3 regions of the Azospirillum thermophilum genome follow, and region 3 is predicted to be linked to each of the others. Evidence: riboswitches for the same ligand, from Rfam matches in the RefSeq annotation. Region 3 holds a riboswitch; each other region holds the start of a gene.
The links. Region 3 has a riboswitch for cobalamin ahead of DEW08_RS00425 (CbtB domain-containing protein). Riboswitches for the same ligand answer to the same signal wherever they lie in the genome.

Region 1: linked by a shared signal. The riboswitch ahead of DEW08_RS18400 (hypothetical protein) and the one ahead of DEW08_RS00425 (CbtB domain-containing protein) in region 3 are both predicted to bind cobalamin.
Region 2: linked by a shared signal. The riboswitch ahead of DEW08_RS01055 (TonB-dependent receptor plug domain-containing protein) and the one ahead of DEW08_RS00425 (CbtB domain-containing protein) in region 3 are both predicted to bind cobalamin.

The regions. Positions count from the first base shown of each region.
Region 1 is NZ_CP029354.1:16,460-20,907, reverse strand. Features, by position in the region: gene DEW08_RS18410 (glycoside hydrolase family 31 protein) at 1-1,593, shown strand, start outside; gene DEW08_RS18405 (hypothetical protein) at 2,093-2,515, shown strand; gene DEW08_RS18400 (hypothetical protein) at 2,470-2,775, opposite strand; cobalamin riboswitch at 3,033-3,257, opposite strand; gene DEW08_RS18395 (peptidoglycan L,D-endopeptidase MepK) at 3,344-3,994, opposite strand; gene DEW08_RS18390 (cytochrome D1 domain-containing protein) at 4,367-4,448, shown strand, end outside.
Region 2 is NZ_CP029352.1:247,966-252,413, forward strand. Features, by position in the region: gene DEW08_RS01045 (hydroxymethylglutaryl-CoA reductase, degradative) at 1-289, opposite strand, end outside; gene DEW08_RS31850 (GntR family transcriptional regulator) at 489-1,022, shown strand; gene DEW08_RS31855 (aminotransferase-like domain-containing protein) at 1,034-1,858, shown strand; cobalamin riboswitch at 1,940-2,167, shown strand; gene DEW08_RS01055 (TonB-dependent receptor plug domain-containing protein) at 2,527-4,374, shown strand; gene DEW08_RS01060 (DUF7676 family protein) at 4,399-4,448, shown strand, end outside.
Region 3 is NZ_CP029352.1:89,024-93,471, forward strand. Features, by position in the region: gene DEW08_RS00410 (ABC transporter substrate-binding protein) at 1-27, opposite strand, end outside; gene DEW08_RS00415 (ABC transporter ATP-binding protein) at 165-887, opposite strand; gene DEW08_RS00420 (ABC transporter ATP-binding protein) at 880-1,635, opposite strand; cobalamin riboswitch at 2,008-2,258, shown strand; gene DEW08_RS00425 (CbtB domain-containing protein) at 2,292-2,474, shown strand; gene DEW08_RS00430 (CbtA family protein) at 2,485-3,255, shown strand; gene cobW (cobalamin biosynthesis protein CobW) at 3,260-4,297, shown strand; gene cobN (cobaltochelatase subunit CobN) at 4,428-4,448, shown strand, end outside.

The sequences.
Region 1 (4,448 bases), on a different replicon from region 3:
AGCCTGGGCTATTCCGGCTCGACCATGACCTACACCGACGCGCCCAACGCCCAGGAGCGCATGAACGAGTTCCTGGCGAAATGCGCGGAGCACGACATTCCCTGCTCCTCCTTCCACCTGTCGTCCGGCTACACCTCCATCGCCGACAAGCGCTACGTCTTCCACTGGAACCGCGACAAGTTCCCCGATCCGGCGGCCTTCGCAAAGCACTACCTCGACCATGGCGTACGGCTGTGCGCCAACATCAAGCCCTGCCTGCTGCGCGACCACCCGCGCTTCGCCGAGGCCGAGCGGGAGGGGCTGTTCGTCAAGGATGCCGACGGCAAGCCCGCCATGGTGCAGTTCTGGGACGAGGCCGGCGCCTATCTCGACTTCACCAATCCCAGGACGCTCGACTGGTGGAAGGCGCGCGTCACGGAGGCCCTGCTCGAGGTCGGGATCGCGGCCACCTGGAACGACAACAACGAGTTCGAGATCTGGAGCGACGCGGCGGTCGCCGCCGGCTTCGGCACGCCCTATCGGGCCAAGGACGCCAAGCCGCTGCACACCCTGCTGATGATCCGCGCCTCGCAGCAGGCGCAGCGCGACTTCGCCCCGGACAAGCGCCCCTTCCTCATCTCGCGGGCGGGTGCCGCGGGCATGCAGCGCTATGTGCAGACCTGGTCGGGCGACAACTACACCAGTTGGGAGACGCTGAAATACAATGTGCGCATGGGGACCGGCCTGGCGCTCTCCGGCATCTCCAACACCGGCCACGACATCGGCGGCTTTGCCGGCCCGGCGCCCGATGCCGAGCTGTTCCTGCGCTGGGTCCAGTTCGGCATCTTCCTGCCGCGCTTCTCCATCCATTCCTGGAACGATGACAAGACCGTCAACGAACCCTGGATGTACCCGGAGATCACCCCGGCCATCAGCGCCCTGATCAAGCTGCGCAGCCGGCTGGTCCCCTATCTCTACGACCTGCTCTGGACGTATCACCGCGACTTCGAGCCGATGATCCGTCCGACCTTCTACGAGTTCCCGGACGATCCGCGCTGCTTCGAGGAAAACGACGAGATGCTGCTGGGGCCGGCCCTGCTGGTGGCGCCGGTGGTCGAGCCCGGACGGCGGGACCGGCCGGTCTATTTGCCGGCCGGCGCGGACTGGTACGATGCCTGGACCGGCGAACGCTTCGCCGGCGGACAGGAGGTCACGCTGCCCGCCCCGTGGGACCGCCCGCCGTTGCTGGCCCGCGCCGGCTCGGCCATCCCGCTCAACCTCGCCGGGGCGCATTTCAACCACGCCGCCGACGAGCGGGGCTTCGCCATCTTCCCGCATCACGGCACCGGCGCGTTCCAGGCCGGCTGCTACGAGGATGACGGCGAGAGCGAAGGCTACCGCGACGGCCGGCATGGCAGATGGACCCTGGCGGTCGATGCCGAAGCGGACGGGCTGGCCATCCGCATCGGCAGGGAAGGGGCCTGTCCGCCGGTGGCTGCGGCGGTGACGCTTCTGCTGCCGCCGCAGGAGAGGCGCGCGCTCACCCTGGCGGGGGGCACGGTGACGTCGGACCGGCTCGTCGACGGCTGGCGGACCGTCACCGTGGCGCTCTGACGTCGGACGGCGGGGCGGCCTGGCCGGGAGACCTCCTCCCGCCGGGCCGCGCCCGCCTTTCCTCTTCTCTCCCCGCTCCCGTTGTCCAAGAGCGTATGGGACACTGGCGCCCGAACCATGTTCCAAGGGGAGGAGAGGAGACGTCATGCCGCCAGACTCCCGGACCCCCCGGTTGCCATCGCCCTTCGTCCGTCCCGACGGCTCCTGTCTCGGACGCCGTCCGGAGGAGCCGGACGAGGAGCCCGTTCCCGCCGCGCCGTCCGGACCCGAGGATGCGCCCGTCGATCCGGCCGGCCCGGTGAATCCGGGGTAGTTCATCCGTGGTCGGGGGCCATCCGCCGGCCGCGGGAGAACCGGAGGCATGAGAATGGCTTGCACGCCCTTGCGCTCTTGACGACCCACCAGTGTGCTTTGGTATTCCGGAACCCGATTCGATGGGATCCGCACCCCGTGGCCTTGCCTTGGCAGGCGGTCGCTCCCATCGGTGAGGGAGATGCGAATGACGGAAGCCAGGGTGGCGGGCGGTCGCGCAGCCGTCGGGCCTGACGGGCTGGACCTGCATCGTGCCTTCGATTCCCGGCCCACCGCCTTTACCGAGGCGGTGGAGTCCCTGACCGTGCTGCTGGCCGATCCGCCTTCCGGACCCTACGGCTTCGACCAGTTGAGCGGAGCGATCCGCGAGCTGTCGGCCCGCATGATCCGCTGCCTTCCCCTCACCACGGTGCGCGATGCGCAGCTCGCGCAGTCCATCAGCCTCGCGCAGATCGTCGACGAGTCCGTCGCCCTCGCGCTGGGGCAGGCTGCCGTTGCCTTCCTCGGCGCCCTGCAGGCGGCGGCGGAGCGGGCCGGGCTGACCCGCCCCGCCTGCCCGGCGGCTCAGGAGGATGCATCTCCCTCCCTCCGCCGGCCGGCGCCGAGATAGTCCGCCAGGGCCTCGATGGCCGTGCGGTCCGGCGCCCGGTCGTCCAGCACATAGCCCATCCGCTCGGCCGCGGGATGCCGCGCCGGGCCATCGCCGGCCAGCCCGCAAAGGGCGCGGGCCTCCGCCTCCGCGAGTTCCGGCCGGGCGGAAAGCATCCCCTCCAGCAGGGCGGCGAAGAGGGCTCCGGTCCAGCCGTCCTCCCGGCCGTCCGGTGGGGTGAAGCACACCTGAAACTCGGTACCGATGCCTGTCCTGCTCATGCCGCACCACGTCCTGTCGCGGGTCTGAAGGCGCGGGGTCGGACGGGCAGGGCCGTGCAAGGCCATCCCCGCGAGCGCGCATCCGGACCCGGCCCACCGGGGGCCGTTGAACGGACGCTGCCCGGACCGCAAGGTCCGTTCGACGGCAGGACGCGAAGGGGAGACTGGGCACCGCTTCGGGAACCGGCCGTGGCAACGTCGATGGACGCGTCACCACAACGGGTTTCCCGCACCCCCGGCACACCCCGACCGAAGGCAAAGTGACGCCGTCAGAGGCAGGTCTCCTGGCTCGCGGGTCGTCATCGCTGCCGCCTTCCCGACCGGGTCCGGGGACCTTCGGTCAGTGGCCCTGGTTGGCACCGACTCGCCGCTCACAGTTGCGGGGACAGCCACGGCTTGCACGGGAGAGGCTCCCGTCCTTCCGTCGTTCCCTTTTAATCCCCCGGCTTTCGCCGTGGAGAACCGCTGACGATGGAACCAGTGATAGGGGCGGCACCCCGGCCTGTCAATGAAGAGTAGAACGGACGCTCAGGCAGGCGAGGCCGGGCAGGCGGGGCAGGGCGGCCGGTCAGCGGCCCGCCGAGAGGCGGCGGCGGGCGATGGCGCGGTGCAGCTTCATGCGGTCGGCGACCGTGCGCAGCCGTCCCCGAACCCCCGGAGCGAACAGGTTGTCGAGGTCGCGGCCGAACAGCTCCCAGCTCCGCACCGGGCCGGTGTCGAGATGCAGGAAGAAGGAGCGCGGATACCAGCCGACGCCGCCGCGCTTCATCTCCAGCGCCTTGCGGTGCGCGTCGGGCAGGCGCGACGGGAAGGTGACGTCCAGCGCCTTGCCCAGCAGGTGCTGGCTGTGCTCCGCCACGCCCAGCCCCTTGCTCGCCAGCTTGGCGTTGGTCTCCGGAGTGCGGAAGGCCGACAGCACGGTCGCCTTGCTCTGGGCCACCGCCTCCATGACGTCGGCCAGCAGGTCGAGCGTCCCGACGTCGACCGGACCGACCTTGTTGGCCCGGTGGTCGCGCAGGAACCGGCCGAGGTCCGCCATGGCGTCGGGCAGCGGGCCGGAGGCGTCGCGGTAGGGTCCGTCGAAGGTCTCGCCGGTGTGCGCGTTGCGCAGGGAGAGCCGTCGGGCTGTCACCGGCTGCGCCAGGGCGACGGCCGGCATCAGGACCAGCACGCCGCACCCGGCCAGAAGTTCGCGTCGCCTCAGGGGGATCATCGCCATAGCGCCGTCAGTTTGTTCCGCTCCCATGGTCCGCTCCCATGGTCCGATGTCAACCGGCTTGGCCGTGAAGACGTCACGGGGCTGCCCTGCTTGCGTGCGGCCGCCGTTGGAAATTCCCAAAGGGCCGGCCGGGACGCCGCGGGCGTCGCCGCTCCACTTGCGCATGGTCAAGTCGCATTCCTTCCGTATCAAAGTAATGGACGGGCCTGATTGGAATTTATCGAATTACCGCCAAAGAAGCTCCAATTACCCAAGGTCAAGTAAGGCCGCATGGACCGATGATCCGCGCATGTTGACCATCGTCAAGGTTTCAAGGGGGGTGGCCGACTTAAGACAAGGCATCTTCATGAAAGACTGCCCTGGAGTATGACTATGCGGTGGACCCGTCCGGCCTTGTGGGCCGCATCCGTTGCCATTCCGGCGCTGTTCGCGCTGGCGCCGGTTTCCGCCTCCG
Region 2 (4,448 bases), 160 kb from region 3:
CGGAAAGCCCGGTGGTGAAGCCGCCGGTCTCGTAGCACTGGCGCCCGGCGTTGCAGACCGCTGCGACCACCGAGGACTCCTCGGTCGCCATGGGGATCAGGACGTCCTCGCCATCGATCCGCATGTTGGTGGCGATGCCCAGCGGGACGTTCATCGTCCCGACGACGTTCTCGATCAGCCGGTCGGCGAGCGCGGCATCCAGGTTGCCGGTGTTCGCCAGATGCTCGACCAGCGCCGGCTCCAGCCCGGCGAAGGCGGCGACCTGCTCCAGCCGCTCGCGCTGGCTCATCCTGTGGAAACCGGAAATGCGGGATCTGCGGGCGTTCTGCGGCACGAGTTCGGTTCTCCCTGTCCGGCCCCCGGTGTCCGGGTCATTTGTTTGCCAATCACATGGTCCGTGATACGAAGGGACGGTTCAAGGGACGGTCGGCCGCTTTGTTCGGCGGACTGTCCCAGGGAAATCGCTGGGACGATTGCCGGAATCCGCCATGACGCGCGTCACCGACCTGACCGACCGCATCACCGACCTGATCGAGCGCGGCCTGCTGAAGGCGGGGGAGCGGCTGCATTCCGTGCGCAGCGGGGCGAAGGAGCACGGCGTCTCCAAGAACACGATGGCGGAGGCTTACGACCGGCTGGTGGCGCTCGGCTACCTGGAGGCCCGGCAGGGCTCCGGCTACTATGTCGCCCGGGCCGTCCGCAGCCGGGTGGAGCATGGGGCGCCGCATGTCGCCGAGGCGCTCGACCACCTCTCCCTTCTGCGCGAACAGTTGGAGCGCCAGTATGCCGTGCGCGTCGGCGACGGCCGCCCGCCGCCGGACTGGATGGAGAAGCTGGAAGTCGGCGTCCGCTGCCGGCTCGCCCGGCCGGCCGGCGGAACCGAGCTCGATCACGGCTACGGCAGCCCGTGGGGCTATGCGCCGCTGCGCGAGCGCATCGTGGTGACGCTGGCCGAGCGCGCCGTCGCCGCCCGGCCCGACCAGATCCTGCTGACCCAGGGGCGAACCACGCGCTGGACCTGATCGCGCGGCAGATGCTGCAGCCGGGCGACACCGCGCTGGTCGACACGCCCGGCTACTACCCGCTGTTCGGCAAGCTGAAGCTGGCGAAGGTCGCCATCGCCGGGGTGCGGCGGCGGGCCGACGGACCGGACCTGGAGGAGTTCGCCGCCAAGGCGGCGGCGCTGCGGCCGAAGCTCTTCTTCACCCAGCCGCTCGCCCACAACCCGACCGGCGGCTCGCTGTCCATCGCGGTCGCCCACCGGCTGCTGCAGATCGCCGCCCGGCATGGCGTCACCATCGTGGAGGACGATCCCTTCGCCGACGTGCTGCCGGCCTCCTCCCCCCGGCTGGCCGCGCTCGACCAGCTTGAGCGGGTGATCTATGTCGGCACCTTCTCCAAGACGCTCTCGGCCAGCCTGCGGGTCGGATACATCGCCGCCGCGCCGGCGCTGGCGAAGAGCCTGTGCGACCTGAAGATGCTGACGGTGGTGAGCACCTCGGACTATGTGGAGCGGCTGGTCTACACGCTGATCGCCGGCGGGCAGTATCTGCGCCACCTGCGCCGGCTGCGGAGCCGGATCGAGGCGGCGCGGGAAGCGGCGCTGGCGGCCCTGGACCGGGCCGGGGTCGCGGTTCCCGTCACGCCGGCCGGCGGCTACTATGTCTGGGGGGAACTGCCGGCCGGCATCGACGAGGCGGCGCTGGTCCGCACCGCCGCCGACCGCGGCCTGTTCCTGGCGCCGGGCTCCGTCTTCGCCCCGGAACGGAGCAGCGGCCCGCCGGCCCTGCGCATCAACATCGCCTATGCGACCGATCCGCGGTTCCTGGAGTTCATCGCCGGCTACACGGGCCGGTGATCCGGGGCCGCCTCCCCGCCGGGATCCGCAGCGTCTTCCGAGCGCATCGCACGATTGACAGACGGGCGGCCGGCCTCTATCAAAACACGCATTGTCAGCGGTTCTCCCGGGCGCAAGCCGGGAGATTAAAAGGGAACGACGGAAGCGACAGGCGTCCCAGCCTGATGCAAGCCGTGGCTGTCCCCGCAACTGTGAGCGGCGAGTCGGCGCCAACGAGCCACTGACCGGAGATCCATGGATCCCGGCCGGGAAGGCGGTGCCGGATGACGACCCGCGAGCCAGGAGACCTGCCTCTGACAGCGTCACTCTGCCTTCGATCGGGGTGTGTCGAAGGTGCGGAAACCCGTCGTGGTGACGCGTCCATTGGCGTTGCCGCGACCAGGTTTCGGGACGGTTCATCCCCCTGAGGCATGTCGCAGGCGAATGGTTCTCAAGGCGCGGGGCCCCGCGTCGTGGCGTCCATTCGGCAACGCCCGTTCAACGCAACGGTCCCGGTCTTCCGGGGCCGGCATGGATGTGCGGCCCGGACGGGCGGCTGTTCGGCCGCACCGCTTGCCCGAACGCGCCTCCATGCCTGCAGCAGGACGTGGCAGGACATGCAGACAAGCTGTTCAAAAAGGCGTTTTCTCGTTCGACTCACCTTGGCGGTTCTCGGGGGCACGGCTGGAATGGCCCCTCCATCGGCCGCCTCCGCATCGGCCGCCTCCGCATCGGCCGATGAGCTTCGGCTCGTGCCGCTGGAGGTGACGGCCCCGGCCGAAGTGACGGTGCCCCAGGAGCAGGCGACCACGAGTTCCAGCGTGATCGGCGCCGAGGAGATCGAGCGGCAGCAGATCCGCCGGCTCGACGATGCGCTGAGGCTGGTTCCCGGCGTCAGCCTGTCGGGCCGGCAGGCGCCGGGCGGCGCGCAGACCGTGCGGTTGCGCGGGCTGGGGCCGCGCAACACCCGCTTCTTCATCGACGGCGTCGAGATGAGCGACACCAGCCAGTCGCAGTCGCAATATCCGGCCGGCGAGATGGACACGGCCGACATCGAGCGCATCGAGGTCCTGCGCGGTCCGCAGCCCGGCCGCTTCGGACCGGATGCCGGCGGCGGCGTGGTCAACATCACCACCCGGCGGCCGACCGGTCCGCTGAGCGGGCGGGTCGGGGCCGAATACGGCAGCTACGACACCAAGCGGGGCAACGCCTCGCTGTCGGGGGCGCAGGACCGGGTCGACTACCGGCTATCCCTGTCCGGAACCCATTCCGGCGGCTACTCGGACTTCAGCCGCCACCGCGGCGGACAGGAGAAGGACCCGTTCCGGCAGTGGGCCGCCGCCGGCCGGCTCGGCATCCAGGCGACAGAGACGCTGCGCCTCGACGCGACGGCGCGCTACCAGCGCAAAACCCTGACCTACGATCCGGCCACCCGCGACAACGACTGGTCGCGCGACGAGACCGAACGGTTCCTGCGCCTGGGCGGCTCGCTCGACAGCCTGGGCGGCAGGCTGGTCCACGGCTTCGGGGTCGCCAACACCACCAACACCCGGCAATACTGGGGCGAGGGCACCAGGGGCGACACCTACGACGGCCACAAGACGCGCCTCGATTACGTTGCCAATGCCAAGCTGTCCGACCGGCTGTCGCTGGGCTACGGCGCCGACGCCACCCGGGAGAGCATGGAGCAGCACACGCCGGGCTTCGCGCCGCGCGCGCCGGACATTCGGGCGCACAACTGGCGCAGCGGCGCCTTCGCCACCGTCGGCGTGACGCCGGTGGCGCCGCTCGACCTGTCGGCGACGATCCGCGGCGACCGCCACACCGATTACGGGGGCAAGGGAACCTGGCGGCTCGGCGCCGCCTACCGGATCGGGGAAACCGGGACGACCCTGCGTTCCAGCTACGGCACGGCGTGGCAGCCGCCTTCGCTCTACGAGCGGTTCGATCCCTGTTACGGCAGGAACGATCTGCGGCCGGAGCGCAGCCGCGGCTGGGATGCCGGCGTCGAGCAATCGCTGCTGGGCGGGCGGCTGACCACCGGCGCGACCTATTTCCAGGCCAGCACCCGCGACCAGATCAACTGGCTGTCCGGCCCGGCGACCAGCCCGGCCTGTTCGGGCGGCGGCTATGTCAACGTGGACCGCACGAAGGCGCAGGGCATGGAACTGGAACTGGCCGCCCGCCCGAGCGCGACGACCGATCTCCGCGTCGCCTATTCCTGGCAGAGCGTGGTCAACGCCAACACCGGCCAGCGTCTGCGCAACCTGCCGCTTCACCAGGGCAGCGCGTCGGTCGGCTGGCGCTTCCTGCCCGAGGCCTACGCCAACCTCGGCCTGCGCTATCGCGACATGGTCGAGAATTACGGCACCGGCAGCGCCTTCCTCACCGCCGACCTCCGGCTGTCCTACGACCTGACCGACGCGGTGACGCTGCAGGGCCGCGTCGAGAACCTGTTCAACCGCCGCTACGAGGAAGTCTACGGCCACGCCACGCCGGGCCGCTCGGCCTACGCCGGCCTGTCCGCGCGCTTCTGACGCCGCCATCTCCGGGAGAATCCCATGAATACCGCATCCTCCATCGCCTCGCACGTCGTCGAGGAACCCGGCAT
Region 3 (4,448 bases):
GGTGCCGGCCAGAAGAAGCATACGCATGGTTCGTCTCTTTCCCTCGGTTTTCTCGGGTGTCGTTGCGGTCAGCGTCGGCAAGGCCCGGGGTGCCGCGCCGCCCTCCCGTCCCGCGGGAATGGCGGCGCGCCCTCGTTCATCCTGTCGTTGGAAAGGGCCCGACCTCAGACGCCGAGATAGGCGTGGAGCTTGTCCATGTTCCGGTCGAGCTGGTCGTTGGGGATCATGTCGACGACATGCCCCTCCTCCATCACGTAATGGCGGTCGGCGATGGTGGAGGCGAAGCGGAAGTTCTGCTCCACCAGCACGATGGTGAAGCCGCGCGCCTTCAGCGCCCGCACCGCGACGCCGATCTGCTCGATGATGACCGGGGCGAGGCCCTCGGTCGGCTCGTCCAGCAGGATCAGGTTGGCGCCGGTGCGCAGGATGCGGGCGATCGCCAGCATCTGCTGCTCGCCGCCCGACAGGCGGGTGCCCTGGGTGGTGCCGCGGCCCTTCAGGTTGGGGAACAGCTCGTAGATCTGCTCCACCGTCATGCCGCCTTCCTTCACCACCGGCGGCAGGGTCAGGTTCTCGTCGACGTTCAGCGAGGAGAAGATGCCCCGCTCCTCCGGCACATAGCCGATGCCGAGCCGCGGGATCCTGTGCTGCGCCATGCCGATCAGCTCCTTGCCCTGGAAGCGGATCGAGCCGCTGCGCTTGGACACGATGCCCATGATGGCGCGCATGGTGGTGGTCTTGCCGGCGCCGTTGCGGCCGAGCAGGGTCACCACCTCGCCCTGCCGCACCTCCAGGCTGACGCCGTGCAGGATGTGGCTCTCGCCATAGAAGGCGTGGAGGTCGCTGACCTCCAGCATGGCGGTCTTGGTCATCGCGCCGTCAGGCATGTCCCGTCCCCATGTAGGCTTCCATCACCTGGGCGTTCTTCGAGACCACCTCGTACGGCCCTTCGGCCAGGATTTCGCCGCGGCGCAGCACGGTGATGGTGTCGGACAGATGCGCCACCACCGACAGGTTGTGTTCGACCATCAGCACGGTGCGGTCGGCGGCGACCCGCTTGATGAGCTGGGCGGTGCGCTCGATGTCCTCGTGGCCCATGCCGGCCAGCGGCTCGTCCAGCAGCATCACCTCGGGATCGAGCGCCAGCGTGGTGGCGATCTCCAGCGCGCGCTTGCGGCCATAGGGCAGCTCGGCCGCCAGATGGCCGGACCAGGGGGTGAGGTTCACCGCCTCGATCAGTTCCACCGCCCGGTCGTGCAGGGCGTGCAGGCTCGATTCGGACTTCCAGAAATGGAAGCTGGTGCCGAGCGGCCGCTGCAGGGCTACGCGGACGTTCTCCAGCACCGTCAGGTGCGGGAAGACCGCCGAGATCTGGAAGGACCGCACCAGCCCCATCCGGGCGATGTCCGCCGGCCTGGCGCGCGTGATGTCGCGGCCCTTGTAGAGGATCTGGCCGCTGGTCGGGGTGAGGAACTTGGTGAGCAGGTTGAACACCGTGCTCTTGCCGGCGCCGTTCGGCCCGATCAGCGCATGGATGGTGCCGCGGCGGACCTGGAGATCCACCTCCTTCACCGCAACGAAGCCCTTGAACTCCTTCGAGAGTCCACGGGCCTCCAGAATGATGTCGTCGGTCATGGGTCCGGTCTTCTCCTCCCTGTCGCTCTCGGTTCTTGCGCCTTCGCGTTTTCCGGCCACGTTTTCCGGCCGCGTCTTCCAGCCGGCCCGGCTTCCCCGTCCGGCCGCGGCTGCACTCCCTCGGGACGCTGTGCCGTTTCATAAGCACGCCGCATGCCAAACTATGCGTGCAGGAAACGGATGCCCGAGATTCCTCGACTCCCGCCCGGCCGGCTCCTCTCGTATACAAATCATCAAGTGTCTTGAGTGTCGGTTTCCCGGACACTCTGTCTTGCCAACATGACACCATACGCCACCGTCGGCGCAAGCCCCGCGTGGACCGGCGCCGGCCCGCCGGCCGGATTCCCGGCTTGCCAAACCGGCCACGTCCTGCAATTGTGCCGGACCGATGGTGCCTCGCCGCCCGAATGGGGGGCGGGGGTAAAAGGGAATGCGGTCCGGGTCCGGCGACGGTCCCAAAGCCGCGGCTGCCCCCGCAACTGTGTGCGGCGAGCTCTCCCTTCGCGACGCCGGCGGCCCGACGGGCCGATCGGCAGCCACTGGCCCGGAACCGGGCCGGGAAGGCAGCGAGGGAGGAGCGACGACCCGCGAGCCAGGAAACCTGCCATCGCCACCGTGCAACCACCAGCTCCCGCCGGGTGTGGCGGGAAGGGACCATGACCATGCTGAATTCCGCCATCCGTTCCGGCGCCGCCTCTTCCGTCCAGACCGTCGCCGCAGCCTTCGGCGCCTTCCTGCTGGGCGCCTTCATCCTGTTCGGCGTCGGCTTCGCGCAGCCGCAGGCGATCCACGACGCCGCCCACGACGGCCGTCACTCCTTCGCCTTCCCCTGCCACTGAGCGTCTCTCCATGACGCTGTTCCGGCGGCTCTTCGTAGCCGCCCTGGTCGCGGGCGTGCTCTCCGGCACGGCCGCGTCCGTCGTTCAGCGCGTGACGACCGTCCCGCTGATCCTCGAAGCCGAACGCTACGAGGTGGTGACCACCTCCCCCCCCGTGGCCCCGACCCAGTTGACCCCGGCCGCCCCGGCGCATGCCGGCCATGACGGCGCGGGACATGCCGCCCATCCGGCCCCCGTGCGCGAGCTGGGCGAGGCCGTGCCCGAGACGGCGGAGGAGGCGTTCCAGCGCCTGTGGCTGACGGTGGCGACCAACCTGCTGGTCGGCATCGGCTATGCCCTGCTGGTCGCCGGCGCCATGCTGCTGGTCCGGGCCCCGGTGGATGCCCGCCGCGGGCTGGTCTGGGGCCTCGGCGGCTTCATCGCCTTCGCGCTCGCTCCCGCCACCGGCCTGCCGCCCGAGCTGCCGGGCATGGGCGGGGCGGAGCTGGAGGCGCGCCAGATCTGGTGGCTCGCCGCTGCCTTCTGCGCCACTGCCGGCCTGTTCGCCGTCGCCTTCGCCCGCAACCGGCTGGTGGTGGCCGCCGGCGTGGTCGTCGCCGCCCTGCCGCATCTGGTCGGCGCCCCCCATCCCGAGAGTGCGGCCGGCGCCGTCCCGCCGGAGATGGCGGCGCGCTTCGCCGTGCTGTCGCTGGGCACCGCCGCCCTGTTCTGGGCCCTGCTGGGCAGCGCCTGCGGGGCCATGATGCAGCGGGTGCTCGGCCGCCCGGACGAGGAGGCGTGAGGCCATGGCGATGCTGTCGAAGACACCCGCCACCATCGTCACCGGCTTCCTCGGCGCCGGCAAGACGACGCTGATCCGCAGCCTGCTGGAGCGGGCCGGCGGGCGGCGCCTCGCGCTGATCATCAACGAGTTCGGCGACGTCGGCATCGACGGCGAGATCCTGCGGGCCTGCGGCAACCCGACCTGCACCGAGGACGACGTGATCGAGCTGGCGAACGGCTGCCTGTGCTGCACCGTCGCCGATGATTTCGTCCCGGCGATCGAGAAGCTGCTGGCCCGCCCGCAGCCGCCCGAGCACATCATCATCGAGACGAGCGGCCTCGCCCTGCCGAAGCCGCTGGTCCAGGCCTTCCACTGGCCGGCGATCAAGTCGCGGGTGACGGTGGACGGGGTGGTGGCGGTGGTCGACGCCGCCGCCGCGGCGGAGGGGCGCTTCGCCCCCGATCCGGCGGCGCTGGCGGCGCAGAAGGCGGAGTCCGGCACGGTCGACCACGAGACGCCGATCGAAGAGGTGTTCGAGGACCAGCTCCTCTGCGCCGACCTGATCGTGGTCAACAAGACCGACCTCGTGGCCGCCGCCGACCTCGCCCGCGTCGAGGACCTGATCCGCGGCGCGCTGAACCGGGACGCCAAGCTGCTGCGCGCGGCCAACGGCTCGGTCGATCCGCTCGTCCTGCTGGGGGTCGGCGGCGCGGTGGAGGACGACCTCGCCAACCGCCCGAGCCACCATGACGACGAGGAGGGGCACGACCACGACGACTTCACCAGCTTCGTGGTCGAGCTGCCGGCCCAGCCCGACCCGGCGGCGCTGACCCGCCTGCTGGAGGAGGTCGCCGGGGTCCACGGCGTGCTGCGGCTGAAGGGCTTCATCGACGTGCCCGGCAAGCCGATGCGGCTGCTGGTCCAGGGTGTCGGCACCCGCATCCAGACCCATTACGACCGCCTGTGGAAGCCGGACGAGCCGCGCCGCAGCCGCCTCGTGGTGATCGGCGAGACCGGCCTCGACCGCGAGGCCGTGACCCGCGCGGTCGGCGGGGTGTAGAAAGCGGCGTCAGGCGGAGGGCATCCGCCGAGCGCCGGGTGAGGACGGCTGCGGGGACCGATGATGGTCCCCGCAGCCCCTCGCCCTCCTTCTCCCGGGGCGGGAGAGGGGAAGTTTGGACCGTTTCGACATGCATCTGCTCGCCGCCCGC